DNA from 2 places in the Paenibacillus sp. JNUCC32 genome. Region 1 is predicted to be linked to the other one. Evidence: a T-box and tRNA genes for the amino acid it is inferred to sense, from the RefSeq annotation. Region 1 holds a T-box; the other holds one or more tRNA genes.
The links. The T-box of region 1 lies ahead of tyrS (tyrosine--tRNA ligase). A T-box ahead of a tRNA ligase gene usually reads a tRNA of that ligase, here a tRNA-Tyr.
Positions count from the first base shown of each region.

Region 2: it has a tRNA-Tyr gene. The T-box ahead of tyrS (tyrosine--tRNA ligase) is inferred to sense a tRNA for this amino acid. The anticodon was not compared.

Region 1 is NZ_CP062260.1:434,524-437,772, reverse strand. Features, by position in the region: gene tyrS (tyrosine--tRNA ligase) at 175-1,434, opposite strand; T-box leader at 1,525-1,757, opposite strand; gene tetB(58) (tetracycline efflux ABC transporter Tet(58) subunit B) at 1,875-2,690, opposite strand; gene tetA(58) (tetracycline efflux ABC transporter Tet(58) subunit A) at 2,687-3,249, opposite strand, start outside.
Region 2 is NZ_CP062260.1:6,625,070-6,628,318, forward strand. Features, by position in the region: rRNA gene JNUCC32_RS29325 (23S ribosomal RNA) at 1-368, shown strand, start outside; tRNA gene JNUCC32_RS29330 (tRNA-Asn) at 525-600, shown strand; tRNA gene JNUCC32_RS29335 (tRNA-Ser) at 606-697, shown strand; tRNA gene JNUCC32_RS29340 (tRNA-Glu) at 714-788, shown strand; tRNA gene JNUCC32_RS29345 (tRNA-Val) at 852-927, shown strand; tRNA gene JNUCC32_RS29350 (tRNA-Met) at 962-1,038, shown strand; tRNA gene JNUCC32_RS29355 (tRNA-Asp) at 1,069-1,145, shown strand; tRNA gene JNUCC32_RS29360 (tRNA-Phe) at 1,226-1,301, shown strand; tRNA gene JNUCC32_RS29365 (tRNA-Thr) at 1,324-1,399, shown strand; tRNA gene JNUCC32_RS29370 (tRNA-Tyr) at 1,404-1,488, shown strand; tRNA gene JNUCC32_RS29375 (tRNA-Trp) at 1,495-1,568, shown strand; tRNA gene JNUCC32_RS29380 (tRNA-His) at 1,595-1,670, shown strand; tRNA gene JNUCC32_RS29385 (tRNA-Gln) at 1,687-1,761, shown strand; tRNA gene JNUCC32_RS29390 (tRNA-Gly) at 1,776-1,850, shown strand; tRNA gene JNUCC32_RS29395 (tRNA-Cys) at 1,862-1,935, shown strand; tRNA gene JNUCC32_RS29400 (tRNA-Arg) at 1,948-2,024, shown strand; tRNA gene JNUCC32_RS29405 (tRNA-Leu) at 2,033-2,112, shown strand; gene JNUCC32_RS29410 (hypothetical protein) at 2,467-2,766, shown strand; gene JNUCC32_RS29415 (PspA/IM30 family protein) at 2,841-3,249, shown strand, end outside.

The DNA.
Region 1 (3,249 bases):
GGCGAGATCAGGAGAGTAAGCCTTCGAAGTTTTTTCTCATCTCTAATATAAAGGCCAACCAGAAGATTCTGGCTAACCTGAATCATACGAAAGCCGCTAAGCACATGAAAAGTGTTTAGCGGCTTTTGCGGGTGCGTTCGTCCGGGGAGACCTATTTCCCTGATGGTTACCCTTCTAGGACATTTTCACCAAACTGTAGTTTTTCTTGCCCTTGCGAATGATGATAAACCGGCCGCCAATCGCCTGGTCGGCTGTCACCTCGTGGCCCAAATCGCTGACGCGTTCGCCGTTCATCGAGATCGCGCCTTTGGTGATATCCTCGCGCGCTTGCCGCTTGGAAGGCTCGATGCCCAGATCCACGAGCCAGTCCACGATATTCTTCGTTTCCGGCGTTGCTTCGAACGTCGGCATCTCCTTGAAGCCCTGCTCGATCTCATCGGCCGTGAGCGATTTAATATCGCCGCTGAACAGAGCCGCCGTGATGCGCTTGGCCTGCTCCAGCATCTCCTCGCCGTGCACGAATCTCGTCATTTCCTCGGCCAGCGTTTTTTGCGCTTCGCGTTTATGCGGCTCGCTCTGCACCTTTTCGGCCAGCTCGTCAATTTGCTCCTTGGTCAGGAAGGTGAAGTATTTCAAGTATTTGACGACGTCGCGGTCGTCGGTGTTCGCCCAGAACTGGTAGAACTCGAACGGCGTCGTTTTGTTCGGGTCAAGCCAGATCGCGCCGCCGGCCGTTTTGCCGAACTTCGTGCCGTCGGCCTTCAGCATGAGCGGTATGGTCAGGCCGAAGGCTTTGGCTTCGGGTCCTTCCTTCTTCCGGATCAAATCCAGTCCGCTTGTAATGTTGCCCCATTGGTCCGATCCGCCGATTTGCAGCTGCACGTCCTCATGCTGGTACAGATGCAGGTAATCGACCGACTGCAGGATTTGGTATGAGAATTCCGTAAACGAAATCCCGCTGTCAAGCCGGCTCGCAACCACGTCCTTCGCCAGCATCGAGTTAATGCTGAAGTTCTTCCCGTAATCGCGCAGGAATTCGATAATGTTGATCTTATGCGTCCAGTCGTAGTTGTTGACCATGCGGATTTGATTGTCGCCCTCCGTCACGAAGAGCTTTTTCATTTGTCCGGTGAGCGCGTCCACGTTAGCTTGAACCTGCTCCAGCGTCTGGAGGGAGCGCTCGGTTTGACGTCCGCTTGGATCCCCGATGGTGCCGGTCGCGCCCCCGATCAGAATGACCGGACGATGGCCGGCAAGCTGGAAGCGTTTGAGCATGATGAAGGGAATCAGGTGACCGATATGCATGCTGTCGCCCGTAGGATCCACGCCGCAGTACAGCGAAATCGACTTTTCATTCGTAAGCTCCCGGAGGCCTTCGGCATCCGTCTGTTGGTTGATCGCATCGCGCCATTCCAGTTCGTCGATAATATTCACAGCGTTAACACTCCTTCAATACATGATTTTTCCTTATAACGAAGCGCCCATCCGTTGAAAAACAAAAAATCGCCCCTTGTCTGTTACAGACATAGGGACGATTATTAACCGTGTTACCACCCAGATTGCACGAATGGTCTGCAGCGCTTGCCGCGCGCCATTCATGCCGCTCATTAGACGAGGTATCGTTCGCCGTTTCCGCTCGGCATTACCCGAGATACTCCAGAGTGTAATTCGCTGCGTTGGTATGTACCGGGTTCCATCGCCCCCCGGCTTTCTAGAACAGGGACCAAGCTGCTACTGGGCTCTTTCAACGTATGTCGCTTATAAGATTACAGACAGTATAGTGAATTAATAAATCGATGTCAACTCCGTTTTGGACGGACGTCCCGCTTACCCCGGCAGCATGGGTGAATACCGCCGGAGGTGTCCCCAGAATATTAGGTGCGGCGCATATATGCACGAACCGTGATCGGAGCAAAGATCGCCACGATGATCGCGGCGCCGACCAAGGATATCGTCAGATCCCAGCCCACGGTTCCGGAGTTCGTCAGATCCCGGACAGCCGTCACCAGATGCGATATCGGGTTGATGTTCACGAACCACTGCAGCCAGCCCGGCATCGTATCTACCGGCACGAAGGCGTTGGAGAGAAACGTGAGCGGAAACAGCACGATCATCGATATCCCCTGCACGCCGGAGGCGGATCTTGCAATCACGCCGAAGAACGCGAATATCCAGCTGATGGCCCATGAGCATACAATGACGATCAGCGCGGCAAGAGCAACGTAACCCAGGCCCCCGCCCGGGCGGTAACCCATGACGTATCCCATCGAAAAGGTAAGCACCGTTGCAATGGTATAACGAACGGTATCTGCCAGAAGGGCGCCTGCAAGCGGAGAAATTCGCGCAATCGGCAGCGACTTGAATCGGTCGAATACGCCTTTATCCATATCCTCGCGCAGCTGCACGCCCGTGACGACGGAGGTCGTAATCACGGTTTGAACGAGGATGCCGGGAATGATGACAGGCAAATAACTGGCCACGTCGCCGGAGATGGCGCCGCCAAAAATATAGGTGAACATCAGCGTGAAAATAATGGGCTGGAACGTAACGTCAAACAGCTGCTCGGGCGTGCGCCGGAGCTTCAGCAGACCCCGGTAGGCCATCGTCAACGAGTTTCGTACCGTCTGACCGAAACTCGTGCGGTTTTTAAGCCGGCGTTCCGTCCCCGATTTCATGATCGTGCTGCTCATACTCTTGTCACCTCTCTATCGTTGGGTTCATTAGACGATGGGACATCGTCTTCCTTCACGCCGTGGCCGGTGATCGTCAGGAACACCTCATCCAGGGTCGGCTTCTGCACGCTCATCTCGGACAAGCCGATGCCTGCCGTGCGCAGCTCGATCAACAGGTCTGTAACTAGACCCGCATTAGCCATCGGCGCCGTTATCTTTCCGGCTTCCGGCGATATGTTGGCATGAACGCCTAGCACCTGTTCCACGGTGTGGCGGGCGCGGCCCATATCCACTGCATCCTGGACGGTCAAGTGCAGCGAGGAAGTCCCTACCGACATCTTCAGTTCATCCGCCGTCCCCTCGGCCACGACCCGCCCGTAATCAATAACGGCGATCCGGTCTGCCAGTTGGTCCGCCTCCTCCAGATACTGCGTGGTCAGCAGCACCGTTGAGCCGGTCTTCACCAATCGGCGGATCGTATCCCACATCTGGGAACGCGTCCTTGGATCCAGCCCCGTCGTCGGTTCATCCAGGAAGATGAGCGGCGGCTGGGCAATGAGGCTTGCCGCCAGATCCA
Region 2 (3,249 bases), 750 kb from region 1:
GGGCTGAAGTAGGTCCCAAGGGTTGGGCTGTTCGCCCATTAAAGCGGTACGCGAGCTGGGTTCAGAACGTCGTGAGACAGTTCGGTCCCTATCTGTCGTGGGCGTAGGAAATTTGAGAGGAGCTGTCCTTAGTACGAGAGGACCGGGATGGACGTACCGCTGGTGCACCAGTTGTTCCGCCAGGAGCATGGCTGGGTAGCTACGTACGGACGGGATAAGCGCTGAAAGCATCTAAGCGTGAAGCCCCCCTCAAGATGAGATTTCCCAGTATGTAAGACCCCTTGAAGACGACGAGGTAGATAGGTTGGAGGTGGAAGTGCAGCAATGCATGGAGCTGACCAATACTAATCGGTCGAGGGCTTATCCAAAATTACCCCAAAAAGTGAAGCAAAGCTTTGAAGCAGATGCCGAATACTTTTCGGGGACCCCGATACCACATCGGGTGAATGCTACTGATTCTAATGTGCTGCAAATTCGTTTCGTATCTAGTTTTCAGGTGATCAATCACTTGAATTGAATATTGTTCCCTGATAGCTCAGTTGGTAGAGCACTCGACTGTTAATCGAGTTGTCACAGGTTCGAGTCCTGTTCGGGGAGCCATTTATGGAGAGGTGTCCGAGTTGGCCGAAGGAGCACGATTGGAAATCGTGTAGGCGCCAAAAGCGTCTCGAGGGTTCGAATCCCTCTCTCTCCGCCACTATTATTTTAAGCAAGGCCCGTTGGTCAAGGGGTTAAGACACCTCCCTTTCACGGAGGTAACAGGGGTTCGAATCCCCTACGGGTCACCACTTTCTTTAAAAAACACTTGCTTCTTATATCAGATTTTGGTATGATAAAAGTCGCTTTGTTACGGAGGCTTAGCTCAGCTGGGAGAGCATCTGCCTTACAAGCAGAGGGTCGGGGGTTCGATCCCCTCAGCCTCCACCATGATTTTTCACCATTGCAGCAACCCTTTTAATGACGCGGGGTGGAGCAGTTCGGTAGCTCGTCGGGCTCATAACCCGAAGGTCGTAGGTTCAAATCCTGCCCCCGCAACCAATTTATATCGCAATAGCGATAGTGCCTCGTGGAACTGTGGTGTAGAGGCCTAACATGCCTGCCTGTCACGCAGGAGATCGCGGGTTCGAATCCCGTCAGTTCCGCCATTTTTACAAGTTTCATAGATGACTTTGGGATGAGATGCGTATCCGATATGGGATTCGTCAAAGTCCAAAATGAGCTCTATGGCTCGGTAGCTCAGTCGGTAGAGCAGAGGACTGAAAATCCTCGTGTCGGCGGTTCGATTCCGTCCCGAGCCACCATGTACCTTTTATAATTTTATACGCCGGTGTAGCTCAATTGGTAGAGCAACTGACTTGTAATCAGTAGGTTGGGGGTTCAAGTCCTCTCGCCGGCACCATTCTGGAGGATTAGTGAAGTGGCTAAACACGGCAGACTGTAAATCTGCTCTCTTCGAGTTCGGTGGTTCGAATCCATCATCCTCCACCAGTTTTTAGGGGCATAGTTTAAAGGTAGAACAGCGGTCTCCAAAACCGTTAGTGTGGGTTCAATTCCTGCTGCCCCTGCCAATCGAATCAATTTATAGTACAATATGGCGGTCGTGGCGAAGTGGTTAACGCACCGGATTGTGGCTCCGGCACTCGGGGGTTCAATTCCCCTCGATCGCCCCATATTACAAAATCATATTGGGGATTAGCCAAGCGGTAAGGCAACGGACTTTGACTCCGTCATGCATAGGTTCGAATCCTATATCCCCAGCCATTGATTTTATGTTTGCGGACGTGGCTCAGCGGTAGAGCATCGCCTTGCCAAGGCGAGGGTCGCGGGTTCGATTCCCGTCGTCCGCTCCATTTTTATTTCTGGCGCCATAGCCAAGTGGTAAGGCACAGCTCTGCAAAAGCTTTATCCCCAGTTCGAATCTGGGTGGCGCCTCCATAACAACCATATGTGCCCTTAGCTCAGCTGGATAGAGCGTTTGACTACGAATCAAAAGGTCAGGAGTTCGAATCTCTTAGGGCACGCCATTGTGTAAGCCGGTGTGGCGGAATTGGCAGACGCGCGCGACTCAAAATCGTGAGGGAAACCGTGGGGGTTCGAGTCCCTTCACCGGCATCAATCAAAAGGAATGTAGACGATCAACGTCTGCATTCCTTTTTTTGTTGTCTCTCCATCGAAGCATCCACACGATAAGTCCACTCCCAATCGCAGCTGCTGAGGATCGTTCTCCTGTAGATCGATGTTCCTTCAATAAGTGATACGGTAACAGCAGGGTGTTCGTTCACGGATATAACGCAAAAACTGCAGACCAGTCCAGAGGTTGGACGTAGGTCTATAGGAAGCCCCGCCTTAGGTCTAGGTCCAAAAACCGTCCACAGGCCGTTTTAGTCAAACTCGAAATTACCTAGAATAGAGTCATAAGGTTGAACAAATGAAACAACGATCAAACAACAGAAAGGCGGTGTATAAATGAGGAATTCAAAAGGCAATGGAATGAGTATCCTGTTGATTGGTTTAGGGATCTTGGTTCTTCTGGGAGTATTCGGTCCTCTGCTTGGATGGTTGTTCAGTCTTCTAATTCCGATACTGATGGTTGCTTTGGGATATTACGGAATTCGAAGAGGCAATACCTTGATGGGATGGATCATTCTCGGTATCGGCATCATCTGGTTGATGGGTAAACTGTCTTGGCTGATCGGTCCGATCCTTGGTGTCATCTTAATCATCTACGGAGTGTCCCGATTGAAGAATGGAAGACCCCGTTATTGATAAGGAACCACTACATTATATAACCTGCATAAACAACAGATCAGATCATGATAGATGAGGAGGGCTAAGCCGATATGAGTGTTTTCCGGCGGATAAGAGACATAACTGTAGCAACATTGAATGAAAAGCTCGAGCAGAGCCAGGATCCGGTTCGATTGATCGACCAGTTCCTACATTCAACCAGACAGGACATTGCTGAGGCCGAGAAGCTGCAGCAGCAATGCCAAGTACATTCCAGACAGCTGAAACAGCAGGTGGATCAAGCGGAAACCATGCGATTTAAACGCGAAGAGCAGGCACTGCTTGCCTTGAAGGCCGGCGAAGAGCATCTTGCCAAGCTGGCATTGCAGGAGAAGCTGATTTATGAGGAAAAGATTGAACAGTATCAAGGCCTGTTATCCTCAAGCCTGGAGTCGTTGAAAGAAATCGAGGAGCAGCTCGGTGAGCTGCGGATGGAATATCAGACGGTCTACAGCAAACGCC